DNA from 2 places in the Exiguobacterium sp. SH3S1 genome. Region 1 is predicted to be linked to the other one. Evidence: riboswitches for the same ligand, from Rfam matches in the RefSeq annotation. Region 1 holds a riboswitch; the other holds the start of a gene.
What was found. A riboswitch is a leader RNA that binds a small molecule or an ion and turns the genes downstream of it on or off. The one in region 1 is predicted to bind S-adenosylmethionine.

Region 1 (14,839 bases):
CCCGTTTCTCATCCGGACGTTTCAAGACCGGGTGAAGTGGTGCCGATGCGTTCGACTCCGCCGCATCGAGCAATGCGAGTCTCCAGTCGAAGCCGTCGAGCGACGCTTCGTCAAGACCGGCTTCGATTGTGATGTAGCCGCGCTGGTTATGGGCGCTGTATTCGCTGATCTCTTTTGAACATGGGCATAGCGTCGTCACGTTGATGACGAGACCGACCGTCACGCTCGCCATACCTGTCTCGAGGTTGTATGTCACGTTGTGCATGACGTCGGCGTTCATAAGACCGCTGAGGCCCGTCGCCGGTGCTTTCCGGCTGAAGAACCATGGGTAGCGGACCGTCAATTGACCTTCCGTTTGTTCCATACGCTCGGCGAGTTCTTGGGCGAACTCGATGAGCGAGCGGTTTGATAACGTCCAGCCTTGCGTATGGTACGCGTCGAGCTGTTCCGTCAAGCGTGACATGTTGATGCCTTTACGATCTTGGACGAGTGATGTCGTTAATTCAAACGTTGCGACCGTCGCTTGGATGCCGTCTGGCGTTTCGATGTTGACGGGATGTTTGACGTTCGAGATCCCGACGCTGTCGAGTGCGAACAAGAAGTTCTTAGGTGTATTTTGAAGATCGACCATTTTATCTTTTTCTGTCGGTTTCGTACCTTTGACCGGCGGGACCGAGCCGAATAGTTTATGTCGTTCTGCTTTAGTAGGTAAAGCGACATGGCTTGTAGACATAATCGGATTCTCCTTTTTTAAGAGGGCAAATGACCGCCACTCGTTCTTGTTAGGATTTTATCACGAAATGGATACAAACTGGGTATCATTTTGCTTCGCGAACATGCTTTGAACCTGTTCTGCGGAAAAAACTTCAGACATTGAACGAAAGAAGATTGATTTAATTTACGCACAGAAATAAAATATTCCTGTGAACTTAAAAATAGATCACTGTTAAATATGAAAGAACACACAAAAAAAGGGGATGTTTTTAAATGGATTGGCAGTTAATCCTGCAGTACGCCTGGATCATCGTCGTACTCGTCGGTCTTGAAGGGCTACTATCTGCAGACAACGCGCTCGTGTTGGCCGTCATGGTCAAGCACTTGCCGCGGACAGAACAGAAGAAAGCGCTATTCTACGGTTTATTAGGAGCGTTCGTCTTCCGCTTCATCGCATTATTCTTAATCTCGTTCTTAATCAACGTCTGGCAAGTCCAAGCACTCGGTGCCCTTTACTTGATCGGGATGAGCGCGCGACATCTATATATGACGTACAAGGCGCGCAAGATGGATCCAAGACAAGACCTCGCCGCTGAGGCGAAAGAAGAGACGGCAATTACCGAGAAGCCGGTCACGAAAAAAGAGTTTTGGTGGACGGTCGTAAAAGTCGAGTTCGCCGACATCGCTTTCGCGGTCGACTCGATCTTGGCAGCGGTCGCACTCGCAGTCAGCTTGCCGCCGCTCGGTCTTGGAGAGATCGGTGGAATCGACTCAGGTCAATTCTTCGTCGTCTTGACGGGTGGACTCATCGGGGTCATCTTGATGCGATTCGCGGCCCGCGTCTTCGTGAAGCTGCTGCATCAACGTCCGACACTTGAGACGGCCGCCTTCCTCATCGTCGGCTGGGTCGGTGTGAAGTTGACGGTACTCGTCCTCGAACACCCTGGCTTCAAGGAACTGATTGCCGGTACACCGTTCGCGTTCATGGGTCTTCCAGACGGTTTTGTCCACTCGTTAGGTTGGACACTGTTCTTCTGGTCGGTCATGGTCGGGATTGCTGTTTGGGGTTGGTTCTCTTCCAAACCGACAGCGGTCAAGCATTAAAAAAATCCTGTCTTTCGCGTATGCGGAAGGCAGGATTTTTTGTTAGGCAGTCACGTCTTGCTTCTCGTAGATCGGCACCCAGCCTTCTGTCGTCACGAAGATGCGGACGGCGACGACTTGGCGGTCGTCTTGGAGCGTGAAGTAGTGGCGCGTGTTCACCGGGACCGAAATCAAATCGCCGGGATTGAGTTCGATGTTGAAGTAGCCACGTTCGGCGTCGTCGATGGCGAAGATGCCGTGCCCGCTGACGATGAAGCGGACCTCGTCGTCCGTATGATGGTGTTCCTTTTGGAAGTTGACGAGCAGTTCGTCCAAGTTCGGTGTCGCGTCAGACAGCGAGATGACGTCGGCCGTTTGATAGCCGCGGCGCTCCGACACGTCTTGAATCTCGTCACGGAACGTTGCGAGGATGGCTTGCTTGTCGTCGTCCGTCAGTTCGTAGTTTTCTTGAAGCGCGACCGGAAGTTTAGCGATGTCCCACTGCTCATACAGAATACCGCGCGATTCTAAAAATACGTTCACTTCAGATTGGTCGACGAGACGTTCTTCGGTTTGTTGGAAATAGACAGTTGCCATAGATAGTTCCTCCTTATGAATGGACGCCTAAGGCGCGTAGTTTTAACGTGTAGCTGAACAAAAATTCGTATGCTTCTAAATAACGTTTCGCCGCAGCCGGCGTCTCGCCCCAGACCGTGATGCCGTGATTACGGATGAGGACGGCACCGGTGCTTGAATGGACGTGAGGCGCGAAGGCGGCCGCGAGCGTCGGGATGTCGGCATGATTGTCGATGATCGGGACCCGGACGACCGCGTCCTCTTCCCAATACCCGAGTGCCTTGATGATCTCTTGCCCCGTGAAGACGACCTCACCGTTCACGGCATGGAGCTCGGAGATGACGTTGTTGTCGACCGTGTGCACATGGAGTGAACACGTCGCCGCAGTCTTGTTGAACACCTCGACGTGTAGCAACGTCTCAGCGGACGGTTTGCCAGTTTGTTCGCCAAGTAACCTGCCGGCCGCGTCGACGAGGACGAAATCGTCCGCGGTCCGTTTTCGTTTATCGCGTCCGCTCGCCGTGACGAGGAAGGTCAGCGGGTCGTCGGAGACACGAATCGCCAAATTGCCACTCGTTCCGGGGAACCAGTCGCGCGCGGCGAGTTCGTCTTTAATGTCGGCGAGTTCAAGCCAACGTGCGGTCACGCTCATACGTGCACCTCCTTCATGTGATGGGTGATGTCGTCGAACGTCTCGAACGGGGCGTAGGCGATGCCTTCTGCTTCACAGAGCGTGATGAGTTGCCCACGGGCGTAGACGAAATCGGCCCGTTTGGCGATCTCGAAGTCGGTCACCGAGTCACCGATGACGATCAAGCGATCAACGGGATCGACGATCGTCCGGGCGATTGTCGGTTTGCAGCAACCACAATCATTCGTGCAATGCGCGTCACAGGCGTAGGGCCAGTCGACGCGTACCGTCTCGCCCGAGAAGTCGGCGACGTTACAGTAGATGTGGTCCGGCGCGACGTGGTCTTGCAAGATCGGGTACACGAAAAAGTCCATGCCGCCGCTGACGACGTCGAACTTCCAAACTTGTTGCCGGACTTCTGCCAAAAACGTCGAGAAACCTTGGCGCAAGGTGATGCGGTCCAGCAAGTAGTCACGGTACGCCGAAGCGTCAGCGCTCGGCAACAGCTGGAACATCTGTCCGACCCCGGAGCGGATCGAGATGTCTTGAGCGAGCACGTCGTCTTTGAGCGCGTGCCATTCGGGCGGTGCGAACGCCCGCATCAAAGCGATGATGTTGTCCTCGGCCGTGATCGTCCCGTCGAAGTCACACAAGATGTGAATCGTCATTGTTTTGACCACGCCTTTAGCGCGGCCTCGAGCTCGTTCGTCTGGCTCGCCACGCCCACTACTTGCTCAATCGCTTGTCGGAACGCCCGGGCCCCGGCAGCCGCGCCGTCTGGGTGACCGTGGATGCCGCCGCCGGCGTTGATGACGACGTCTGTGCCGAAATCACGGATGATGTCCGGGACGAGCCCCGGATGGATGCCGGCCGACGGGACCGGTAGAATCGGCTTCGCCCAGTGCGGCCGAGCACTGCTATCCCGAATCGCGAACGCCTCATCGGACGGTGTCGCGAGTGAACCGTATGGGGACGGGAACAGCGTCAAGTCGGCCCCCGCGAGGCGGAACAATTTCCCGAGCAAGAGCGAGTGGCTGATCGAGCCGGTCAAGGCGCCGGCGAACGCCGGATGCGCCAAAATCGGGACGTTAATTGTTGGATCGCTCGCGAGTTCGCGGAGTGTGTCGAGCCCGTATGTATAGACGTTGAACAACAGTGCCGTCGCGCCCGCCTCGATCAAGCGGAGCGCTTGGTCACGTAGCCCGAACACCGGACCGCTGAGCGTGATGGCATAGAGCGAACGTTTCCCGGTCGTTTCGAACTGTTCTTGGATGACGGCCGCCCCGATTTTAGCTCGTTCAAGCGACGGAGTGAGCGGATTATCGTATAGGATTTCATCATCTTTGACGATGTCGATGCCGCCGGCGAGCTGGTCTCGAAGTTGCTGTTCTAAGAAGCGTAAATCACGGCCGATGATCCCTTTAAAGATGCTCATGACGAGCGGGCGATCATGGACGTCGAGCAACTCACGAACGCCTTGAACACCGAACTTTGCTCCGGGGAATTCAGACGCAAGCGTTTCGGGTAACGTCAAGTCGATCAAGCGTACCGAGTCATCGAGCGATAATTTCCCGAACGTCGTCGTCAAGATGGATGAGAAGTCGGGCGTGACGTTATGGAGCGGATAACGGATTGTGAAGCGACTCGTCGTTTCCGTGTGCGTCGTTGAGACGACCTCGCCCCGATACGCCTTTAATTGTTCTTGCTCTAGGTGGGGCAGTTCCGTCCATGTGCCGACGGTCAGTTCAAGGGCGATTTTCTCGGCGACAGTCGCGACGCGGTTCGTCCGGCTGATTTCATATGTGGCAGTAATACTCATGTTCGTTCCTCCTTCCGGTCAAACAAAAAATGACCCCATGCCGAGGCAAGAGGTCATCATAAAAAAATGAACTCTTATCTCTCAGCTTACGCTGCAAGAATTAGCACCGTGCCCAATCGGGTCGGTTGCTGCGACATCATCGGGCTTGTCCCCTCCGTCTGCTCTTGATAAGAATGTATTTTGAAGTTGTGAAATTTAATTGAATTTTGTCACACAATATCCGGTTCGTCAATTCCTTTTTTTGAGAAAAAATAGTTGAATTCATTGTTTCTATATATGCCCGGGAAAAGACAACACCGGGTCCGAAAATTGACGTTGACAACTTGGTGCTCGAGTAAGTAACATTCATCACAACAAGTTCACACAATCGAATATGACACTCTTATCGCGAGTTGGCAGAGGGAATTGGCCCGATGACGCCGCAGCAACCGACCAGTAGGCACGGTGCTACATCCACCAGACATACGTCTGACAGATGAGAGGAACAACCGTTACGGCTGTGCCTCTTTCTCGCGGAGAAAGGGGCTTTTTTTGTGGGGAATATACCGAAAGGGGAAACAGACATGGCTTATCAACCATTTACAGAACAGACAGTCGTCGAGCACGTCAGAACGTTAGGGTTACTCGAAGATGGGGGCATCGCGCATTGCGAGGAGATCGGGGACGGCAACTTGAACCTCGTCTTCCGCATCCGTCAAGGCGAAACGAGCCTCATCGTCAAGCAGGCGCTACCGTATGCGAAAGTCGTCGGAGAGAGTTGGCCGCTCACACTTGAACGGGCGTGGATCGAGCAGCTCGCGTTGCGCGAATTCGCTAGCGTCGTCCCGCGTTTCGTCCCGGTCGTTCTCGGCAGTGACCGGACGCTCGCCTACACGATTTTAGAGGACTTGTCCGACTTTGATATCGTCCGGACGGGCTATTTGGAAGGGAAAACGTATCCTGAACTCGCCCGTCACATCGGTGAGTTTTTAGGACAGACGTTGTTTGAGACGTCAGACTATACGGCCGGCCCGATTGAGAAGAAGCGGAAAGAACGGGATTACTACAACCCGGAACTGTGCGACATCACTGAAAAACTGATCTTCACCGATCCGTACAAAGATGCCGAATCGAACAACATCGAAACCGCGCTCCGTCAGGACGTCGAAGCGCTTTGGCGTGACCAGAAATTGAAAGTGGAGGTCACGAAACTGAAAGTCGGTTTCGTCACGAAACACGACGCGCTCTTGCACGGAGACTTACATACAGGCAGTATCTTCGCGACGCAACAAGAGACGAAAGTCATCGATCCGGAGTTCGCTTTTTACGGACCGTTCGGCTTTGACATCGGGCAAATCGTCGCCCATTTGACGCTATCGACGTTCCATGACCCACTCAAACGGTTCGAACGGTTCACGGACGTATTGACGGTATGGGAGACGTTTGAGAAGACGTTCCGGACGAAGTTTGAGACGGCGGTCGAACCGTTCAACACGGACGGATTCGTCGATGAGCTACTTCAAACCATCTTTAGCGACACGATCGGCTATGCCGGATGCGAACTGATTCGCCGCGCCATCGGTCTCGCCGGAGTCGCTGACCTCGAGACGTTACCGGAAACGGTCCGGCTCGAGCGGAAACGGGAAGCGCTCACGCTCGGCACGACGCTCATTAAACAGCGCCACGATGTCCGGACAATCGATGAATTAGTGACGCTGTTAGCGGGGGTACGCGTATGACAGTCCAAAACATTCGCTTCGACCCGAACCGGGACGAGCTCGTCATTTTAGACCAAACGTTACTGCCCCATGAAGAGCGGTACGTGACGATCGCGACGCTCGAACAGGCGGAGCACGCCATCGAGACGTTACAAGTCCGAGGCGCGCCGGCCATCGCCTATTTCGGCGCATTCGTGCTCGCGAAAGAAGCGGTCCGCCTCCAGGATGACCCGGACTTCACACGCCGGCTCGACCTCGTCGGCCGTCGATTGATCGCGACCCGTCCGACGGCGGTCAATCTGCAAAACGTGATCGAGTCGCTTCTCGGATTCAACGTCGGAGACGACTTTGAAAGAATCGCGACTGACATCAAACATCGGGCCATCGCGCTGTTCGAGCGAGACGTCGACACGTATCGGGCCATCGGGGAGCATGCGCTCACGGTGCTGCCGGCAGGGGGGAACGTCTTGACGATCTGTAACGCCGGGGCGATCGCGACGTCGCGTTACGGGACTGCGCTCGCGCCGTTTTACGTCGGGAAAGAGCGAGGTATCGCGTTTAACGTCTTCGCTTGTGAGACGCGGCCGCTCCTCCAAGGGGCACGCCTGACCGTCTGGGAGCTCGACCGGGCCGACATCGACGTCACGCTCATCACCGACAATATGGCCGCTTGGACGATTCAGGCGAAAGGAGTCGACGCCATCATCGTCGGCGCTGACCGCATCACACGGACGGGTCACGTCGCCAATAAGATCGGCACGCTCCAGCTCGCCGTCCTGGCTAAACATTACGGGATCCCGTTTTACGTCGCGGCCCCGCACTCGACGTTTGATTTAACGGCGGACGATGTGATTCAAATCGAGGAGCGGAGCGCGCTAGAAGTGACCCATATCGGCGGACAACCGACGGCGCCGGTCGGGATCACCGTCTTTAACCCGGCGTTTGACGTCACACCGCCTGAACTGATCACCGGACTCATCACCGAAGCGGGCGTGTTCGAACCGACGGAGACGGACATCACACACCATGTAGGGGGAACGATTCACGTGTGAAACAGCAGCTCCGTGCTTGCCCGAACGATGAAGTGTGACCGTCTTGGTATGAGACGGGAAATGGCCATATCTTCTTGGTCGACAAAGGCACCGGGCAGCAGAAAAGCCCTCAGAATCTATCCTGAGGGCGCTTTTTGCGTTCTAATGCGATGAAGTCGAACGTACTCCCGTTCGTGTCTTGTTGAAACGAAGCCACTTGTCGAAACCCGCAAGCTTCATACACGCGAATCGCCCGCGCGTTGAACGTGGCAACCGACAAGGTGATACGATTTGGGTCGAACGTAGATTCGATGAAATCAAGAATCGAGGTGACGAACGCTCGTCCGGTCCCATTTCCGGTCAGACCTGGCTTCATGCCTAAACCGAGGTCAATCGTATCGGCGTCTGTTTGATGCACGCTAACAAAACCGACCAGTTCGCCATCGTTCGTGATGGCGAATACCGATTGCCCTCGTTGTTCGGTGTCTAAAAACTCGGCCAAGTCGTCTTCGTCAGCCTCCATATCGTAAAAAGCATACTTTCCTTCGTAATGCCAACTGAAGGCGATCATTTCGGCCTGCGCTTGTGTCATCAAAGCGAACTTATATGTCATAGTGATTTCCTCGTTTCAAAAGGATGGATAGGTGCTACACTTTCGATAGTACCATCAATTCAAGAAGTGAGGTGACCACATGGGAATCAAACTAGATATGGTCGGCATCGTCGTCGAGGATATGAAGCGAGCGCTCGACTTCTATCGGCTGCTCGGACTGTCGATTCCAGCATCAATGAACGGGGAAGCGCACGTTGAAGTTGACGAAGGCGGCGTCCGGCTCGTCTTTGACACAGTCGAGGTGGCGGAGTCGGTGTATGGGGAATGGAAACCGGCATCGGGGCATCGGGTCGAGCTCGCTTTCCTGTGCGACAGCCGTGAAGCGCTCGATACACTGTTTGAAGCTATCTTCAAACAAGGATACGTGATTCATCGTGAGCCGTGGGACGCGTTTTGGGGACAACGTTACGCCATCGTCGTCGATCCGGACGGGAACCTCATCAGCCTATTCGCGTCATGACAAAACCCTCGCCGGAAAACTTGGCGAGGGTTTATTCGTCTCGGGTTTCGCCCCAAGAGCAGAGCGCCTTCATCGCTGGTTGCAGGCTAAACGCCTCCTCGGTGAGGGAGTATTCGACGTGGAGCTGTTTGTCGGTCGAATAGTCGTCGCGTCGGACCATGCCGAGCTGTTCGAGTTCGCGCAGTTGGTCGGTCAACACTTTGCGGCTGACGTCGGGGATGGCGCGCTGAATCTCCGAGAAGCGGCGCGGGCCGGTCTCGAGCGTGCAGTACACTTGTGGACGCCATTTACCGCCGATGATGTCGAGCGCCTTGTTGACGGGGAACGGGGTCGTCATGTTCAGTTCGCCTCGCTTTCGGGTAGTTACTTCAATGTGCGTACTTTTTTTCTTGCTACGATGAAGGTATCTTATCGTTATCGACCCAAATGAGCAACCAAAAAGGAGCGGATCAATTTGACTTATCCACGTACATTCTCACATATCGGGCTATCAGTCCCCAGTGTGACGGAAGCAGTGAAGTTTTATGAAGACGTGATGGGCTGGTATACGATCATGCAACCGTCGGACGTCGTTGAGGATGACTCACCGATCGGCGTCATGTGCACCGACGTGTTCGGCCCGGGCTGGGGCAAGTTCCGCATCGCCCACATGTCGACCGGTGACAAGATCGGCATCGAGCTGTTCGAGTTCCCGAACAACGAGAAACCGGAGAATAATTTCGAGTTTTGGAAAACAGGCATCTTCCACTATTGCGTCCAAGACCCAGACATCGAAGGGCTCGTCGAGAAGATTGTCGCCCACGGTGGCAAACAACGGATGCCGATCCGCGAGTATTACCCGGGCGATAAGCCGTACCGGATGGTGTACTGTGAAGATCCGTTCGGCAACCTCGTCGAGATCTACTCGCATTCGTATGAACTGACATATTCGGAAGGAGCGTACTAATCATGAAAGCATGGCTACTTGAACAACCTGGCCTAGATAATATGAACCTCGGGGACATCGAACGACCGACCCCGGGAGCGGGCGAACTGCTCATCAAAGTCGAAGCGGTCGCCTTGAACCCGGTCGACTATAAAGTCGGCACGAACGGCAACCCGAACTGGGCATACCCGCACATCCTCGGCGTCGACCTCGTCGGCGAAGTCGTCGAAGTCGGCTCGAGCATCGCCAACATCATCACCGGCTCACGCGTCGCCGTCCATACGAGTCTCGCGAACAACGGAGGCTTCGCCGAGTACGCTGTCGTCGACGCCCGTGCTTGTGCCGTCGTACCGCAAGACGTTAGCGACGAAGCGGCAGCAGCCATCCTCTGTGCTGGCATGACGGCGTATGAAGCGGTCATGCAGAAGCTGAACACGCGCGACAAAGAGACGATTCTCGTCCACGCCGGAGCGGGCGGGGTCGGCGGCTACGCGATTCAGCTCGCGAAAAAGCTCGGTCTCAAAGTATTCACGACGGCATCGCCGGAAAACTTTGATTGGGTCACATCACTCGGTGCCGACGTCGCAATCGACTACAACGTCGAGGACGTGACGGAACGAATCATGGAACTGACGGACGGCCGTGGTGTCGATCTAATTTTGAACACGGTCGGCCGCGACGTGGCGACAGCCGATCTCGATCGCCTCGCCTTCAGCGGACAGCTCGCTCATATCGCCGGTCCGCCTGACATGTCGAACATGAAAGGGTTCACGCTGTCACCATCGATCCATGAAGTCGCCCTCGGTGCGGCCCATGCGAGCGAAGACGAGCGCGCGATTCGCAACTTGGCGTATATGGCCGAGGAATTGATGAAACTGCTCGAAACGGGTGAACTGAACGACCTCGTCACCGACGTGTTGCCGTTCGACCGCTTGAAAGACGGACTCGAACAGCTCCAGACGCGGAAAGTACGCGGCAAGTTGATTGTCCGCGTACGCGACTAAATCTTGGCCTCTTGTCTCGTGGCAAGGGGCTTCTTTTGGAGGGGATGGCATGGATTTACGGACGTCGTATCAACAGACGACGCATCAACTGAGCGGGCACGGGAAACGGAACGTCGGCGTCTTACAGCGCGCGTTTGAGCAAGCCGACCCGGAGCAAACGAGCGACCATTATGGGACGGGCGAGGTCATCGAACAATTCGAACAAAAGCTCGCCACGCGGCTCGGGACGGAAGCCGCCGTTTTCTTTCCGAGCGGCACGATGGCACAACAGATCGCCTTACGCATCTGGTCGGACGAGACAGGGAATCGAAGCGTCGCCTATCACCCGCTCTGTCACTTGGAGATTCATGAACAAGACGGACTGAGACAGCTGCATCACCTCGAGCCGCTTTTGATTGGGGGCGCGGACCGCTTGATGACGCTTGAAGAAGTGGAGGCGTTGCCGGACGTCGCTTGCCTGTTGGTCGAGTTGCCGCAACGTGAGCTCGGCGGCTATTTGCCGCCGTTTGATGAGCTTGAAGCGATCAGCCGGCACTGCCGGGAGCGGGGGGTTCATCTGCATCTCGATGGGGCCCGCCTGTTCGAGACGTTGCCATATTATGAGAAGACGGCCGAAGAAGTGTGCGCCTTGTTCGATAGCGTCTACGTCTCGTTCTACAAAGGGATCGGCGGTGTCGCCGGGGCGATTTTAGCCGGACCGAAAGCGTTCTGTGACGAGGCAAGAATCTGGAAACGGCGCTATGGCGGCGACTTGATCGGCTTATACCCGTACATCATCCCGGCCGACTACTACTATGAGCTCAGGAAAGACCGAATGGGAACGTACTACGAACATGCCAAAGCGCTCGCAACCCGGTTCAATGCGCTCGACGGCGTCTGGACGACGCCGGATGTGCCGGTGACGAACATGTTCCATCTTCACATGAACGGGGACGCAGAAACCGTCTCGAATTGGATTAAACGTGTTCAAACGGAGACAGGCATCGGCATCACTGGGTACGTCGTGCCACATGACGGCTATTGTTCGACCGAGATCAGTGTCGGGGATGCATTTTTAGACATCGATACGTCTCGGCTCGACAAGTTGTTCGAGGTACTCTCCCATCAACAATAACAAAAGCCCTGAAGAAACAATCGTTTCGACAGGGCTTTTGTTGAGGAACGATGCTTATGCAGCCTCAAGTTTGGATGCGTTTTTTCGTAGTGAAAGGTGTTTGACCGACAGTGTGATGAGCCATTGGATCGTCTTCGCTTGGACGAATACGAGCGGTGACAAGATGACGTAGTGCATCAGACTGTGCGCTGTGATGAAGTCGTTTTGAACGAGTCCCCAGTGGACGAAGAACATGCCGAGGACGACGTAGGCGACACCTGGGCAGATGAGGCCGAAGCTCGCCGCGCCATCAGGCTGTTCGTTGAAATAGTCTAGACGACGCAATACACGGAATCCGATCAAGCCGACGGCAGTGCTCGCCATGAACAGGAAGCCGAGTACGACGAACAGTAGCGCCGTGTTGACATGTGTCTCGAGTAGCCGGTGCGACACCATCGAATAGATTCGAACGAACGTGATTCCAGTGAGCGTGAAGATCGGAATCAGTAACCAGACGGTCGGTGCGCCAGGTTTGGCCAGACCTTTCGCCAATACGGCACGTAAACTCATACCGCCGAAGAAGAGGAGGATACCGCTGACGAGCGCTAAGAACAAGAGGGAGGCGACCGTCGATGTGACATAGACCCATGGTGTCGTCGACATCGCGGCAGGGCTCGCTAAACCGACAGCGACCATGACAAACGCGAACGCTCCTAAAAATTGTCCGAATTGATTTAAGTTGTCGACCGGAAATTTACCGTGCGCCATAACGTTGGAGATGTACTGAACATAAAGCACGAGCGCGTAGACGCCGATTGCCAAGAATGCGAGCAAGGCGAACGGGAAGAGTGATTGGACGTTGGCCCATAGTCCAGGGACGAACAAGGCGCCGAGAATGAACACGACATTGACGCTCATCGCGTATGTAAGCGGTTCGGCCATGACCGCCACTTCACCCGGAGTGCCTTTGAGAGCCTGATAAGCCGACGTTCGCTTGTACGTGTGGAACGAGCGGACGTTCCAAATGAGCAGGCGGAAATGGTTCACCGCGAGCGCCAAGATGATGAAGGAGACAGCGACAACGAGAATTTGCGCAGTTCCTCCTTTCTCAAACGTGGCCCGCAAATGATCGAAATGGGGGAGTGGTGAATCCGGATGCGGAATCAAAAACATGAAATACATAAAGAACGAGACGGCGAGCCCGCCGTTACCGAGTGCTGATAAGAAGTAGAGCGGATGATAAGGTCGTTGTGTCATTGTGAAAAAGTCCTCCTAAAAAAATCAGATAACCAATTTATACCCCCTATGGTATAATGGAGTCAATACTTTCCTCGTCAAATGAGGGGAATCCCCTATGCCGTTTTGATGAGGAAATCATGTCGGGCGAAGTGATTTAACTCACAGGTTGGCCTGGGAAAACAACTGGGGGACTTCATGACTAGATGACGACGATCATAGTTGCGTCCTATAGTCCGGGAGAAATTGAGGGACTTCCCCTATATAAGTTGTATGCGCTTTCAACTATGCTGAAGGCGTGGGTAAGTTCACTTAATTGACATAATTTTGTCGGTCATCTACGGAAACGAAAGGGGAATTGCTTTATGCGTACTCATTATCGAGTTGTCATCGTCGGAGCCGGCACCGGAGGGATTAGCGTCGCTGCTCGCCTGCTTCGTGAAAAACATCATTTAGCCGATGAGGTTTTGCTGATCGACCCTGAAGAGAAACACTACTATCAACCACTTTGGACGCTTGTCGGAGCCGGTGCCGCGAAAAAAGAAGAGTCGGAGCGAGACATGGCGACACTCATCCCAAAAGGTGCGAAATGGCTTCAGGACAAGGTAGTCAGCTTCGATCCGGAAGCCAATCAAGTCGAGACGGCTGTCAACGGGACGATTTATTACGACTACTTGGTCGTCGCGTCGGGGATTGAGATCGATTGGGGTCGGATCAAAGGGTTGGAAGCAGCGCTTGGGACGAAACAAGTATGTAGCAACTACTCGTATCAACACGTCGACTACACGTGGGATACCCTTAGGGGTTTTGAGGGCGGTACCGCGTTGTTCACGCACCCAGCATCACCTGTGAAGTGTGGCGGGGCCCCGCAAAAAATTATGTATATGGCGGAAGACTACTTTGTGAAAACAGGTGTCCGCGATAATAGTAAAATCGTCTTCGGATCGGCCAATCCGGCTATCTTTGACGTTGCCAAATATCGGACGGCGCTCGAAAAAGTACTCGAACGAAAACGGATTGACACACATTTCCGTGTCAATTTAATTGAGATTAAAGCAGACGACAAAGTCGCTGTCTTTGAACAGTTAGATAGCGGTGAAACGTTCGAGGTAGGCTATGACATGATTCACGTCACGCCACCGATGCAAGCACCGACATTCATTCGAGAAAGCAAGCTTGCCGATGCGGGCGGATGGGTCGATGTCGATATGTACACGCTTCAACATAAACAGTATAAAAACGTCTTCGGACTCGGTGACTGCACGAATGTACCGACATCGAAGACCGGGGCCGCGATTCGGAAACAAGCACCCGTCGTCGCTAAAAATGTGGGTGACCTCATGTATGGCCAAGTTCCGGTCGCGTCGTATGACGGCTACTCGTCTTGCCCGATCGTCACAGGCTACAATAAGCTCATCTTGGCCGAGTTCGATTACGAGAAAGTACCACAAGAGTCGATGCCGTTCAATCAGGCGAAAGAACGCCACAGCATGTACATCTTGAAAAAAGACTTTCTTCCAGTCATGTATTGGAACGGGATGTTGAAAGGGACGATGTGAGAAAGGGGGAGAAGACGATGGAACGTACAACAACGAAAGAACAGACATTAGAATCTGTGTTGACGCGGCCGGACGTCGAGCAAGCGCTCGTCTCCCTCGTCGAACGATTGCCCGAGATTGAGAAGTCGCTTCGCCGCCTCGAAGATGCCGTCGATTTCGGGATGGCGACGATGAATGACCAGCAAGTGAGACAAAAAGTCGATACGCTCCTCGACTCATCGAATTTACAGGTCGAGACGCTCGAGGCGGCGGTCAAGCTCGCCGAGAAGTTGCCGATGTTGCTCCAGGTGACGAACCAGCTTGAACAAGTGCTCGCTTTCGCACAAGACGTCTACGGGGACGAGCAGACACGAGAACTGATCGGTCAACGGGTCGATGAATATGTCGCACCGGTAAAA
Region 2 (14,839 bases), on a different contig from region 1:
CGCGTCACCCGGTCAACGCAACGCTGAAGCGAGAAATCGCACGCTTGCTCGAAGCGTGATTTGCGGGAATGGAGTATGCTACAGTAAAACAAGAGGTGATAAATATGGTGACACTATATGGCTATCCGCCATGCAGTACGTGTAAGAAGGCAGAGAAATGGTTGAAGGAGAACGAAGTCGCGTATACATACGTTCATATCGTCGAGGCGACACCGTCAAAAGATGAACTCGCGTCGATCTGGCAACAGTCAGGGCTGCCGCTCAAAAAGTTTTTCAATACGAGCGGGCAAGTGTATCGTAATGAAGGCATTAAAGATAAGCTCCCGAATTTGTCAGAAGACGAACAAATCGAGCTTTTAGTCAGCAATGGTATGCTTTTAAAGCGTCCAATCGTCACTGACGGTCAAAAATCGACGGTCGGTTTTTCAGAAAAGTCATTTACAGACGTTTGGGGCTAAGTGCTATAATACACATGTGAGTCTAATTTATTTGAGGGGGAAGTCAAGATGAGCAAAGTACCTGCAAATCTACGTTATTCAAAAGAACACGAATGGGTTGAAGTGAACGGAAGCGTTGCCCGCATCGGGATCACGGATTTCGCACAAAGCGAACTAGGGGACATCGTGTTTGTGGAACTTCCTGAAGTCGGCGGCACGATTTTGCTCGACGAGCCGTTCGGTTCGGTCGAATCGGTCAAGACGGTGTCTGAACTGTACGCACCGATCTCTGGGAAGATCACGGCAGTGAATGAATCACTCGCGGATTCTCCGGAACTCGTCAACGAAGCACCGTTCGAAGGCGCATGGATGATCGAAGTCGAGTTGAACGATTCAACGGACGTCGACAAACTCATGTCAGCCGAAGAATATGAAGCGATGATTCAAGGCTAACAAAAATCCCGGTTTCTCTTTATGAGAAGCCGGGATTTTTTGATTTAGTCGAAGTCGAGGCGGTAATGTTCAGGCTGGATGAGTGATGTCCGGTTGAACAGGCGATAGAAGACAATCCCGAGCGTCACCGGAATGAGGCCGAACAAGACGATGACGAGCATGACGTTCCATAGGGCGAATCCGCCTGGCATCAAGTGCAGGGCGTTGACAGGTCCGATGAGCCCGGAGACGCCGAAACCGGCGCTGATCGGTGTCCCCTCGATACGGAGGATACCGGCGAGCGCCCCGAGAATGGCCGCGTTCGCGAGCACAGGCAGCATCATGATCGGACGGCGGACGAAATTTGCCATTTGAATTTTCGGTGAGCCGAGGAAGTGAGCGATTGATGTCCCGGTGGCATTCATCTGCCACCCGGCGATGGCGAGACCGAAGCCGGCCGCGACGACACCGAGGTTGGCGGCCCCGGCGGCAACACCGGACAGGCTGATCGCCGTCGCGATCCCGACCGTCGAGATCGGAGAGACGATGATGAGCGAGAACGCCATCGCGATCAACATGCCCATCATAATCGGCTGGAGTTCAGTCATCGTCATGATGATGGTGCCGATGTACGTCGTGATCTGGGAGATGTACGTGAGTAAGAACATGCCGATCCCGCCGGCGATGACGATGACCGTCATCGGTAAGACGAGCACGGTGTACGTCTTTAATCGTGGTGACAACTGCATGACCATATATGTCGCAAGTGCGGCCGTCACGCCGGCCGTGATGACGTCACCGATTCCGGCCATGAGGAACGCACCTGCCTCGATGCGGATGGCGCCGCTCCCGACCTGGGTCGCAATGCCGATCGTGCCGGCCTCGAGCGCAGAACGTCCGAACTGCATGGCAACGGCTACACCGATGATGACGGGTAAGAGGCGCATCGCGATCGTCGTCGCATCTAAGATGAACTGTAGCGACGGAATATAAGGAAGGATTGCTTTCGTGAGCTCGCCGAGGAGCGCGCTCGGGATGAGGGCGATTAAAATGGCGAGGCTGAGTCCGTTCAATACGTTCATCAAAAATTGTTTGCCTGTCAGTTTCGTTTGTTCCGTCATGGGTGGATTCACCTGTCCTTTTCTACGTGTTTGCTGTTATGTACGAAAGCGATAAAGTTAATGACCATACTATGCCTCTTTTGGGCGAGCGTCAACAAGAAATGTTGAACTATTCAGATTTTTCCAGTTGAGCACAACTTTTGAACAGATCGACTCACATTCATATACTTATAGAAGAGGTGAGAGAAAATGATTTCAGACGGATTGTTATATATATACGCCCCGATGTGTGGAACATGCGCTGTGGCCGAGCGGATGCTCGCGGTCGTCGAAGCGGTCGACCCGACACTCGCGATCGACAAGCAGGACGCCAACTTTATCCCGCAAGAGTTAGAAGCGTATCAAGTGATGAGCGTACCGGCGCTGTTAAAGCTTAAAGACGGCCAAGTCGAAGACCGATTATATGCGTTTCAAAACGTGCAGCACGTCCTATCTTTCGTTAAATGAGATAGGATGATTAGAATAATCAGAAAATTTTAAATAATCAGTTGACACAGAAAGTTCACGAATGGTATATTCATTACAACATCTTACTTGAACACAATATAGGACGAGATTTTCCAGCCATCAAGACGTTTTAGAACAGCCGGTGCATCACTTTACGCGACTTTTAGGTGGACCTTCCCTTAGATTGTCCCCCAAAAAAATCAAGCGCAGGGACACCGACCGCGTAACCGCACGGTACGTTCTAAGGCCGAGTGATGGATGGCTTGAATCCCCCATATAAGGATGAACACTCTGATCGGGCAAAAGAGTTTCATCTATGGGTTGTCCTTCCGTGACTCAAGGTGCTACGTTCTGTGTCATCCTCGGATGGCACCTTTTTTTGATTTTTCGCACAAAATAGTTTGACATGAAAATAATGTGTCGCTATTATAAAGCTAATCGAATAAACAACACTCTTATCAAGAGAGGCTGAGGGACTGGCCCTATGACGCCCAGCAACCGCGGAGCAATCCGAAATGGTGCTAATTCCAGCAAGGTGAGAACCTTGGAAGATGAGAGCAATCGTTGTCCGTACCGATAAAGTACGCACGTTTGCTCAAACGTGTGTACTTTTTTTGTTGTCAGGAGGGAAAGGTATTGATTCAATTACGTAACGTGGCCAAATGGTTCGACACGAAGAACGGTCGGGTCCAGGCGGTCGATGATGTGTCGCTCACAATCGAGAGCGGCGAAATTTTTGGAATAATCGGATATTCAGGGGCGGGGAAGTCGACGCTCATTCGTCTGCTCAACCGGCTCGAGGCACCGTCAAGCGGTGAAATCGTCGTCGCCGGGAGCGAGCTGACGAAGCTCACTCCGAAAGAACTGCGCGGGGTGCGCAAAAACGTCTCGATGGTGTTCCAACACTTCAACTTGTTATGGTCGCGCACGGTCGCTGAGAACATCAGCTTCCCGCTCGAACTGATCGGGGTACCGGCCAGTGAACGTAAACGCCGCGTCCAAGAGCTCGTCGATCTCGTCGGTCTCGCCGGACGTGAAGACAGCTATCCGTCGCAACTATCGGGCGGTCAAAAACAGCGAGTCGGGATTGCCCGCGCGCTCGCTACAAATCCAGAAGTGCTCCTCTGCGATGAAGCGACGAGCGCACTCGACCCGAAGACGACCGATTCGATCCTCGAACTGCTCGTCAGCATCAATAAGAAACTCGGACTGACGATCGTCCTCATCACCCATGAGATGCACGTCATCCAAAAAATCTGTCATCGCGTCGCCGTCATGGAGGCAGGGAAGGTCGTCGAGACCGGCCAAGTCGCGGACGTGTTCCAACATCCGGAACAGCCGATCACGAAAGAGTTCGTCAAACAGATCGGTGCCGTCGACGACATGTCGCTCACGTTCGAGCATTTGAAAGCACGTTATCCGAGCGGCCAAATCGTCAAGCTCAAGTTCTTGAACGAGACGGCCGAACAGCCGATTTTATCGGAAGTGTTGAAACAGCACGACATCGGCTTCAACATCATCGGCGGTAACGTGACGCAGTCGCAAGTCGGTGCGCTCGGGACGCTATTCATCCAATTGATCGGAGAGCCGGCTGAAGTCGAGCGGGCCATCGCCTCAATCCGGTCGCAGGCAGTGGGAGTGGAGGTAGAAAACGATGTTTCCTAATGTAGACTGGCAAGTCATGTTCGAACAGACGTGGGAGACGCTCTATATGACGCTCGTCGCGGGAGCCGCGACATTCGTCATCGGTCTCGCCCTCGGCATGCTCTTATATGTCACGAACGAACCACTCATGACGAAGAATCGTCCGATTTACACGATCATCAGCGCGGTCGTCAACGTGTTCCGCTCGATCCCGTTCATCATTTTGATCATCTTGCTCATCCCGTTCACACTCCTCATCGTCGGGACGATGCTCGGCTCGACGGCGGCGCTCCCGGCGCTCATCATTGGGGCGGCCCCGTTCTATGCGCGCATGGTCGAGCTCGCGCTTCGTGAAGTCGACCGCGGCGTCATCGAGGCGGCCGAGTCGATGGGCGCGACGAAATGGCAGATCGTCTATAAAGTGTTGTTCCCGGAAGCACTCCCGGCCATCGTGTCAGGCATCACGGTGACGATCGTCGCCATCGTCGGTTACACGGCCATGGCCGGAGTCGTCGGGGGCGGTGGCCTCGGGAACTTGGCGTTCCTCGAAGGGTTCCAGCGTTCACAAAGCGACGTCACGTTCGTCGCGACCGTATTGATCTTAGTCATCGTCTTCGTCGTTCAGTTCATCGGCGATCGACTCGTCTCAAAAATCGACAAGCGTTCCGCTTGATCAAATAGAAAATTTGGAGGGTATCATAATGAAATCATGGAAAACAGTACTCGGATTGACAGCAGCTTCAGCACTCACAATTCTCGCGGCATGTGGCGGCGGGGACTCAGAATCAGGCTCGGGCGACGATAAAACGCTCATCATCGGCGCGTCGAACGTACCACACGCCGAGATTTTAGAGCACGTCCAAGACGAATATGAAGAAAAAGGCTACACGCTTGAAATCAAGAAGTTCCAAGACTACGTGCTCCCGAACAAAACGCTCGCGAATGGCGAGCTCGACGCGAACTACTTCCAACACGAGCCGTACCTCGAGTCACAAATGGCTGAGAACAAAGACTATAAATTCGCTTCAGCCGGCGGCGTCCACATCGAGCCGATCGGTGTCTACTCACAAGACTACAAATCACTCGATGAGCTTCCGGACGGCGCTGAAATCATCATGAGCTCGTCGGTCGCTGACCACGGACGAATCTTGACGATGCTTCAAACAGAAGGCTTGCTCACGCTCGCTGACGGCAAGACGACAGACGCGACAGTCGCTGACATCGTCGACAACCCGAAAAACTTGAAGTTCAAGACGGACGTCGAAGCGGCACTTCTCCCGCAAGCGTTCAACAACGGTGAAGGCGATGCCGTCCTCATCAACACGAACTACGCGATTGATGCCGGCCTCAACCCGCTCGAAGACGCAATTGCTCTTGAAGGCGAAGACTCACCGTACGTCAACTTGATCGTCACGCGTGAAGGCGACGAGGACGATGAGCGCGTCAAGGCACTCCTTGAAGTATTGACATCAGAAGAGACACAACAGTGGATCTTAGATGAGTACAAAGGTGCGGTCGTACCGGTTAAATAATGATTGATTTTAGGCTTGGGACATCCCGGGCCTTTTTTGTTTGCAGTGGTTTTGCTTCAATAATAGAAGTAAACTATTTATATGTAGAAAAAGGGGGGATCCGGGTGAGCATACGACACATTCATCCGCTGACGCTTGGCGTCTTGTTCGGTACATTTTTTGCACGGCTGTCGACGTTTTTTGTCATGCCGTTTTTTGCGATTTATCTCGCGACGCTCGGTTTCTCGGCGAGCGTGATCGGGACAGTGTTCGCGACGTCGGCATTATCCGGTCTATTTATGAGCTTTTTCGGGGGGACGCTGTCTGACCGCTACGGGCGCAAACAGCTGATGTTGATCGGTATCGGCTTGAACGCTTTGACGTTCACCGGCTTCGCGCTCGCAACCGAGTTGATTTGGTTTTACATATTTTCGGTATTGATGGGGGTTTCACGTTCATTCCTTGAACCGGCGTCTCGGGCCTTGATCAGCGACACGACGCAACCTGACCAGCGTGTCATCGTCTATAACGTGCGCTACTTCATGATCAACATCGCTGCGGCGATCGGACCGCTCCTTGCGGTCGTCTTATCACTTACGGGAGCGAAGAGCGCGTTCTTCGTCGTGACCGCCGTCTATGTCCTTTACGGCCTCGTCATCTCGACGTTGTTCCGGAAATATCCGTTTGAAGAAGGGGACGGCGTCAAAGTCCGGCCGCGCCTGACGGAGACGTTCCGTGTGTTAAAAGAAGACAAGACGTTCCGCTTCGTCATCATCGGCATGATCTTCGCCATCATCGGCTACAGTCAATTCAATTCGACGTTGCCGCAGTTCATCGCGTTTCACGACGGATTCAGTGACGGGTCGCGCCTGTTCGCTTATCTGTTGACGGTCAACGCGATCACCGTGCTCATCGTGCAGTATCCGATCATGCGGTTCGGCATTCGCGTCTCACCGATCAAGTCGCTGTTCTTTGGGATCGCGACGCTCTCGATTGGGCTGTTGTTAATCGGCTTCGCTGCCGAGGTGTGGGTATTGTTCGTCGCGATGGTCATCTTCACGGTCGGGGAAGTGCTCATGTTCACGATGACGGACGTGTTGACGGACGAGTTGGCACCGGAACATTTGCGTGGCACGTATTTCGGGGCGATGGGGTTGACGGCACTCGGTCAATCGATCGGGCCGGTCATCGGCGGACTGCTGCTCGACGGCTTCGACAACGCGTCGCTCCCTGTATTTGGGAGCCTAGCCGTTCTGACCGCGTGTGGCGCCTTTTTCTTCACCGGCGCGCTACGGGAAAAACAAGCGAATTCGGCTCAAGTCGAGGAAAATGTTGGATAATATCTTGATTTCCCGATGTTCTCATTCTCAACATTTATGTTCTATTGAGAATGAAATATAAGGTGAGTCGCTTGAAATAAAAAATTGCCTAGATTAAGATTAGAATATATCTAATCTACGCCACAAATGGCGAGAAAACGGAAGGGGTATCCGAATGTCTAACGTACCACACATGAAAATTGATGACCTCCGCGTCTCAATCGAAGGAAAAGAGATCGTCAAAGGTCTTAATCTTGAAATTAAAGGTGGCGAAATTCACGCCATCATGGGTCCTAACGGGACTGGTAAATCAACACTCGCATCTGCCCTCATGGGTCATCCATTGTACGAAGTGACAGGAGGAAGCGTCGACTTGAACGGAGAAGACGTCCTCGAGATGGAAGTAAATGAACGTGCGCAAGCAGGCATGTTCCTCGCGATGCAATATCCGGCTGAAATCAGCGGTGTCACGAACGCCGACTTCTTGCGTTCAGCGATCAACTCGCGCCGTGAAGAAGGCGAAGAGATCTCACTTATGAAATTCATCCGCGAACTCGATTCGAAGATGGGCGTTCTTGAGATCCCTTCAGAAATGGCACACCGCTATTTGAACGAAGGCTTCTCGGGCGGAGAGAAAAAACGTAACGAGATCCTTCAAATGATGATGATCAAACCGAACATCGCGATTCTTGACGAGATCGATTCAGGTCTTGATATCGATGCGCTCAAAGTCGTCGCCAAAGGCGTCAACGAAATGCGCACTGAAGAGTTCGGTTGCTTGATCATCACGCACTATCAGCGTCTCCTCAACTATATCGAGCCAGACTTCGTCCACATCATGATCGACGGGAAAATCGTCATGTCGGGTGGCAAAGAGCTCGCACAACGACTCGAAGCAGAAGGTTACGACTGGGTGAAGCAAGATCTTGGGATGACAGTAGACACAGAAGCGTAAGGGGGCTGTACGATGACCGTACAATTTGAATTAGATGCACAAGCAGTAGCGGCACGTGCAGAGGCGCTCGGTGGACCAGCATGGATGGTCAACCGACGTAAAGAAGCAGCAGAACTTGCGCCGACTCTCGCCTTGCCTAAAGTTGAAAAGATCAAGATTGATAAATGGGATTTCACAAGCGGAGACGTCGAACTCGCGAAGCTTGACGGGTTGACGCCTGAAATCGAAGCATTGCTCGGAGACCACCGGACAAACGTGCTCGTTGAACGCAACGGTCATGTCGTCTATAACGAACTTACGATGCCGGAAGGCGTCTTGTTCATGGGAATCCAACAAGCGATGGAACAACATCCGGACCTCGTCGAGAAATACTTCATGACAGAAGGCGTTCGGGTTGACGAAGATCGCTTGTCTGCCTTGAACGCAGCGCTCACGAACGGTGGGGCTTTCTTGTACGTCCCGAAAAACATGCAATTGAAAGACCCGCTCCAAGCCATCTTCACGATGGAACAAGCGAACGGTTCGTTGTACCACCATACGATCGTCGTCGCCGACGAAGGCAGTGAAGTGACGTATGTCGAAAGTTTCTTGTCGAACACGAATGAGCCGCACACGGTCAACGCCGTGACGGAAGTGTTCGTCGGAGCGAACGCGAAAGTCGTATTCGGTGGGGTCGACCAGCTCGCTGAGTCAGCACTCACGTTCATGAACCGCCGCGGTGTCGTCTACGAGAACGCTCATCTTGATTGGGCACTCGGACATATGAACGACGGCAACTCGCTCGTCGAGACGAAGACGCATCTCGTCGGAGACAACACGTACTCGAACACGAAAGCGGTCACGATCGGTCGTGGCGCACAGAAACAAAACTTCAACATCCGGACCGACCACTTTGGGAAGTCGTCGGAAGGATTCATCTTGATCCACGGTGTTCAAAAAGACTCGGCAACGGCGATCTTCAGCGGGACATCGATGATTCATCACGGTGCCTCGAAGTCGAACGGTGTCCAAACGGAACGCGTCCTCATGTTGTCTGAAAAAGCACGGGGCGACGCCAACCCGATCCTCCTCATCGATGAGGATGACGTTATGGCCGGCCATGCCGCTTCAGTCGGACGCGTCGACGACATTCAGTTGTACTACTTGATGAGCCGCGGTCTGTCGCGTAAAGAAGCTGAACGTTTAATCATTCACGGATTCTTGAACCCGGTCGTCGAGCAACTCGCGATCGAGTCGGTCAAAGACCGTCTCCGTGAAGTCATCGAAGGGAAAGTGCGTTAAGATGATTGATGCCTCGATTCGTAAACAGTTCCCGATTTTAGATCAGGAAATCAACGGCCATCCGCTCGTCTATCTCGACAGTGCGGCGAGCTCCCAAAAACCGCTTGCTGTCATCGAGGCGATCGAGGATTACTATCGCCGTATCCACTCGAACGTGCACCGTGGCGTCCATACGCTCGGCACGCACGCGACGGATGCGTATGAAGGGGCACGGGAGCGTGTCCGTTCATTCATCAACGCCTCAGTACCGGAAGAGATCATCTTCACTCGGGGGACGACGACGGCGATTAACCTTGTCGCTTCAAGTTACGGGGACGCCAACGTCAGCGCGGGAGATGAGATCGTTCTCACACCGATGGAGCACCACGCGAACTTGATTCCGTGGCAACAGCTCGCCAAGCGCACAGGTGCGAAACTCCGTTACGTCGAAATGACGCCAGACGGCCGGATCACACTCGACGCGGTGCGGGAAGTGTTGTCGGACCGGACGAAGATCGTCGCCATGAGCCACGTCTCGAACGTGCTCGGCACGATCAACCCAATCGCGGAAGTGGCGAAACTCGCCCACGAAAAAGGTGCGGTCATGGTCGTCGATGCGGCGCAAAGCGTACCGCACCGGAAGCTTGACGTCCAAGCGCTCGATTGTGACTTCCTTGCCTTCTCTGGCCATAAGATGCTCGGTCCGACCGGGATCGGTGTCTTGTACGGGAAGAAACAGCTGCTTAAAAACATGGAGCCGGTCGAGTTCGGCGGCGAGATGATCGATTACGTCGACTTGTATGAGTCGACGTGGAAAGACATCCCGTACCGCTTTGAAGCGGGAACACCGATCATCGCCGGTGCCGTCGGTTTGGCTGCCGCCATCGACTTTTTAGAAGACCTTGGTCTCGAGAATGTCGAGGCACACGAACGGGCGCTCGTGACGTACGCCATCGAACAGATGCGTACGATCGAAGGGATCGAAATCTTTGGTCCTGAGGAGCGCGTCGGGCTCGTCACGTTCAACTTGAACGACGTCCACGCCCACGACCTTGCGACCGTCTTAGATATGCAAGGGGTCGCGGTACGGGCCGGTCATCACTGTGCCCAACCGCTCATGCGCCTCCTGAAGCAATCATCGACTGCCCGAGCGAGCTTCTACTTGTATAACACACGAGATGAAGTCGATCGCTTCATCGAAGGGTTACGTCAAACGAAGGAGTATTTCAATTATGAGTTTTAACAATCTCGACATGTTGTACCGACAAGTCATCATGGATCATTATAAAAACCCAAGAAACCGTGGCGTCATCGAAGATGGCGTGACGATCGATTTGAACAACCCGACGTGCGGGGATTCACTCCGACTCCAACTTCAAGTCGAAGACGGAATCGTGAAAGATGCCAAGTTCGAAGGGGAAGGCTGTTCGATCAGTCTCGCCTCGGCATCGATGATGACCCAAATCGTAAAAGGTAAGTCTGTAGACGAAGCGCTCCAACTGGCCAACATCTTTTCACAGATGGTCCAAGGGAAAGACTACGATACAGACACGTTCGACCTAGGCGACATCGAAGCGTTGTCTGGTGTCTCAAAGTTTCCGGCTCGCATCAAGTGCGCCACGCTCGCGTGGAAAGCACTTGAAAAGGGAGTCGACGAGGAAGCGTAAGTAGAAGGAGGAGACCGATATGGCGAAAAACATGCCAGACGTTGGCGATTATAAATATGGCTTCCATGACCGAGACATCTCGATTTTCCGTTCAGGCCGCGGCTTGACGAAAGAAATCGTTGAAACGATCTCGAACATGAAAGAAGAACCGGCATGGATGCTCGAGTTCCGTTTAAAATCACTCGAACAGTTCCGGAAGATGCCGATGCCGACATGGGGCGGCGATCTCACGTCACTTGATTTTGATGAGATCACGTACTACGTCAAACCGTCTGAGAAGACGGAGCACTCGTGGGACGAGGTTCCTGAAGAAATCAAACGGACGTTTGATAAGCTCGGAATCCCCGAAGCGGAACAAAAATACTTGGCAGGTGTCTCGGCTCAGTACGAGTCAGAGGTCGTCTACCATAGTATGCAAGAAGACTTCGAAGAAAGAGGTGTCATCTTCAAAGATACGGACACTGCTTTGAAAGAAAACGAAGACTTGTTCCGTGAGTATTTCGGGAAATTGATCCCGCCGACGGACAACAAGTTCTCGGCACTCAACTCGGCCGTCTGGTCAGGTGGCTCGTTCATCTATGTGCCAAAAGGCGTGAAACTCGAGCAACCGCTCCAAGCCTACTTCCGGATCAACTCGGAAAACATGGGTCAATTCGAGCGGACGCTCATCATCGTCGACGAGGGCGCTTCTGTCCATTACGTCGAAGGATGTACGGCACCGGTCTACACGACGAACTCGCTTCACTCAGCCGTCGTCGAGATCTTCGTCAACAAAGACGCATACTGCCGCTATACGACGATCCAAAACTGGGCGAATAACGTCTATAACTTGGTCACGAAGCGTGCCGTCTGTGAAGCGGGCGCGTCGATGGAGTGGATCGATGGCAACATCGGATCGAAACTCACGATGAAGTACCCAGCCGTCATCTTAAAAGGTGAAGGCTCACGTGGAATGACGCTCTCGATCGCACTCGGCGGTAAAGGGCAGCACCAAGACGCTGGGGCGAAGATGATTCACCTCGCACCGAACACGTCGTCGTCGATCGTCTCGAAGTCGATTTCGAAACAAGGCGGAAAAGTCTCGTATCGCGGAATCGTCCACTTCGGCCGTAAGGCGAAAGGTGCCCGTTCGAACATCGAATGTGACACGCTTATCATGGACAACGAGTCGACGTCGGACACGATCCCGTACAACGAGATCTTGAACGACCAAGTCTCGCTCGAGCACGAAGCGAAAGTCTCGAAAGTGTCAGAAGAGCAACTCTTCTACCTCATGAGCCGTGGGATCTCGGAAGAAGAAGCGACCGAGATGATCGTCATGGGCTTCATCGAGCCGTTCACGAAAGAATTGCCAATGGAATACGCCGTCGAAATGAACCGTCTCATCAAGTTTGAGATGGAAGGATCGATCGGATAATCCTGAATATGTAGATAAAGACGGTTGACATGAAATCATGTCAACCGTCTTTTTTGGATTGAACCCCTCTCGTTTCATAGGAGCTATTTCGACCTGAACTAGGGAATAAAGTAGTGAAACATATACTCGACCCGAGAGGAGAAGCGAACATGATGTTTTTGGTAACAGGCTATTTCAATGCTGAAAAAATGAATGAAAAGACGGACCATGAAATAGACCGAATCATGGCTACTTGTGAACCATACTTACATCAGTTTTATGCAAGTGAGCAGGTTGTATTAGATATTGGGCTTGAAGCGAGTATGAAAGAAGTCAAGCGTCATGCTGATCAGATCAAGATAACGGATGGACCAGTCTTGGGGTCAAAGGAAGTAGTAGGAAGTACTTTTTTGATTGAAGCGGCGGACATAGAGGACGCGGTCAGAATCGCTTCCATCCGACGACCCAAGTGCCCGAAGCGGAATCGTTAGGCTGGAGGATTGAAATTCGGCCGGTTCACTATTATTGGGAAAGAGAGTGAACGGTCTCGTCAAGTTTGAGATGTAACAATTGATTTAATAGTCCACTACCTTGACCAGCGAGCTTAGTTTCGCTGGTTTTTTGTATAATGAAATGAGGAGGCGATGACGTGACAAATCGATTTTCACTAGAGAGCAGAGAACTTGAGACATTCATGGGTCAGATGGTCGTGATTTGTCCACGTTGTGGGGGACGAGCGGACGTTATGGAGAAGGCTAATGAGGTACGCTTGAGCTGTTTTCAGTGCGGTTATCTACAAATGAAGCAGAGCGGTACGAAATACATCGGCGGAGCTTTCGATGTACATTTCAGATTGCCGCTCTATCTGCAAACTGGTTGTTGTGGTCATGTCCTATGGGCTTATAATCAGGAGCACCTCGCGTATATGAGACAGTACGTGGAAGCGAGTGTTCGGACAAGCGACGGCGCGAACCGCAGTATTGAGAGTCGCTTGCCCAAGTGGATGAAGCAAAAGCACAACCGTGAAGATGTGTTGCGGGCAATCAAGCGCTTAGAACTCGCATGTGAGAAAGGATGAACAGCGATGGACCGACAAAAAGAGTTACAAGAAATAGAAGAGCGGCAATTGACATCGGTGATGAACAAGACAAAGTGGGGGGAACTGAGGCGAGCGGTAGCAAATACATTCCTATTTGAACCTCCTTATCAAACCAAATATGTATTAGAGGACACACCTGATCCTGAGTTTTTATCGAAGACGGCTTATGAATCAGGTGATTGGGATGATGGATTTCCTTATCCTACCTCTTCAATCGAATGGATTCGATTGCGACCAAAGGTGTTGGTCTATAAGGGAGCTATCGTCGAACCAGACGTATGTGATATGACCGATGAACTTATATCTATTTTAACGAAAGAACGAATCCCGTTCATACAGGACAATGAAATGATTCAAATTTTTGGCTATGTTCGAGATACGGGAATATTTGAACCGAAACTTGATGCATAGCGTAATTCTGTATTTATTTCGTATATACTGATTGTTTAGTTATTGTCGTGAAACAGCTAAGAGTCGGGTATGCTAAAAGAGAGACTGTTTTTAGGGAGGAATGATTGAATGGAAACAATTGATCCAAAAGACATTACCCGCATCGCCGTCGTCGGTGCCGGCTGGGTCGGCATCAGTTTTGCCTACCAACTATCGATGGCGGCACTCTGTGAAGAGCTCGTCTTGATCGACTCGAACCACGCGAAAGCGGAAGGGGAGGCGATGGACTTGAACCACGGCATCTCGTTCGCACCGAGCCCGGTCCGGATTTGGGCAGGGGATTACACGGATTGTCGTGATGCCGACATCGTCATCATCACAGCAGGCGCCGCTCAAAAGCTTGGGCAGACACAGATGGACCTCGCGGGGCAAAACGCTATCGTCGTCCGTGACGTGACAGAACAAATCATGGCGAGCGGCTTTGACGGGATCATCGTCGTTGCGACGAACCCGGTCAACGTGATGGCCCACGTCGCCTGGAAAGCGTCGGGCTTGCCGAAACACCGCGTCATCGGCTCAGGGACGGTGCTCGATACGGCACGTCTGCGTTTTAAGCTCGGCGAGTACTTCGACTTGTCGTCGCGCAACTGTCACGTCTATTATATGGGCGAACATGGTGCCGGTGGTTTCGTCGCCTGGGACAACGCCCGGATTTACGGGAAATCCATGAAGCAACTGCTCGCAGACAATGAATCATATCACCAAGAGGATTTAGACGCGATCTATCAAGAAGTGCGCGATGCCGCGAACCAAATCATCGGCTATAAGAGTGCGGCCTATTACGCGATCGGCCTCGGCTTGCTGCGCATCGTCCGGGCCATCGTCCGGAACGAGAACACGGTCGTGACGATCGGCGCCCACCTCGACGGGGAATACGGCGCCTCCGACCTCCATATCGGGGTACCTGCCTTGATCGACCGGAGCGGTATCAGTCAAATCATCGAGATCGACTTGACGGCTGAAGAGCAACAACAGTTCGACGCCTCGGTCGGACGGATTCGCCAAGCGATTGATAAGATCGAGACAAGTTCATAACAAAAACCCGGCTGCCAATGCAGCCGGGTTCGTTATTACGACGCCTTTTTCTCGGCGACGTCTTTC

Region 2: linked by a shared signal. The riboswitch ahead of EVJ26_RS03840 (methionine ABC transporter ATP-binding protein) and the one ahead of mtnK (S-methyl-5-thioribose kinase) in region 1 are both predicted to bind S-adenosylmethionine.

What each region holds. Positions count from the first base shown of each region.
Region 1 covers NZ_SJUW01000003.1:138,728-153,566, forward strand. Annotated here, with positions in the region: gene folE2 (GTP cyclohydrolase FolE2) at 1-733, opposite strand, end outside; gene EVJ26_RS05145 (TerC family protein) at 988-1,818, shown strand; gene EVJ26_RS05150 (cupin domain-containing protein) at 1,861-2,394, opposite strand; gene EVJ26_RS05155 (methylthioribulose 1-phosphate dehydratase) at 2,408-3,025, opposite strand; gene EVJ26_RS05160 (2-hydroxy-3-keto-5-methylthiopentenyl-1-phosphate phosphatase) at 3,022-3,672, opposite strand; gene EVJ26_RS05165 (2,3-diketo-5-methylthiopentyl-1-phosphate enolase) at 3,669-4,823, opposite strand; SAM riboswitch class I at 4,895-4,997, opposite strand; SAM riboswitch class I at 5,203-5,305, shown strand; gene mtnK (S-methyl-5-thioribose kinase) at 5,387-6,541, shown strand; gene mtnA (S-methyl-5-thioribose-1-phosphate isomerase) at 6,538-7,572, shown strand; gene EVJ26_RS05180 (GNAT family N-acetyltransferase) at 7,682-8,164, opposite strand; gene EVJ26_RS05185 (VOC family protein) at 8,244-8,624, shown strand; gene EVJ26_RS05190 (winged helix-turn-helix transcriptional regulator) at 8,656-8,961, opposite strand; gene EVJ26_RS05195 (lactoylglutathione lyase family protein) at 9,079-9,570, shown strand; gene EVJ26_RS05200 (zinc-binding dehydrogenase) at 9,573-10,553, shown strand; gene EVJ26_RS05205 (threonine aldolase family protein) at 10,603-11,667, shown strand; gene EVJ26_RS05210 (TsoY family (seleno)protein) at 11,722-12,903, opposite strand; gene EVJ26_RS05215 (FAD/NAD(P)-binding oxidoreductase) at 13,248-14,441, shown strand; gene EVJ26_RS05220 (hypothetical protein) at 14,459-14,839, shown strand, end outside.
Region 2 covers NZ_SJUW01000002.1:206,487-221,325, reverse strand. Annotated here, with positions in the region: gene EVJ26_RS03865 (hypothetical protein) at 1-59, shown strand, start outside; gene EVJ26_RS03860 (arsenate reductase family protein) at 105-458, shown strand; gene gcvH (glycine cleavage system protein GcvH) at 507-890, shown strand; gene EVJ26_RS03850 (PTS sugar transporter subunit IIC) at 935-1,990, opposite strand; gene EVJ26_RS03845 (thioredoxin family protein) at 2,180-2,437, shown strand; SAM riboswitch class I at 2,890-2,995, shown strand; gene EVJ26_RS03840 (methionine ABC transporter ATP-binding protein) at 3,074-4,102, shown strand; gene EVJ26_RS03835 (methionine ABC transporter permease) at 4,092-4,754, shown strand; gene EVJ26_RS03830 (MetQ/NlpA family ABC transporter substrate-binding protein) at 4,783-5,613, shown strand; gene EVJ26_RS03825 (MDR family MFS transporter) at 5,718-6,932, shown strand; gene sufC (Fe-S cluster assembly ATPase SufC) at 7,105-7,866, shown strand; gene sufD (Fe-S cluster assembly protein SufD) at 7,879-9,147, shown strand; gene EVJ26_RS03810 (cysteine desulfurase) at 9,149-10,369, shown strand; gene sufU (Fe-S cluster assembly sulfur transfer protein SufU) at 10,359-10,793, shown strand; gene sufB (Fe-S cluster assembly protein SufB) at 10,813-12,210, shown strand; gene EVJ26_RS03795 (YciI family protein) at 12,360-12,680, shown strand; gene EVJ26_RS14385 (hypothetical protein) at 13,115-13,267, shown strand; gene EVJ26_RS03790 (DUF6678 family protein) at 13,274-13,699, shown strand; gene EVJ26_RS03785 (L-lactate dehydrogenase) at 13,808-14,773, shown strand; gene EVJ26_RS03780 (alanine/glycine:cation symporter family protein) at 14,809-14,839, opposite strand, start outside.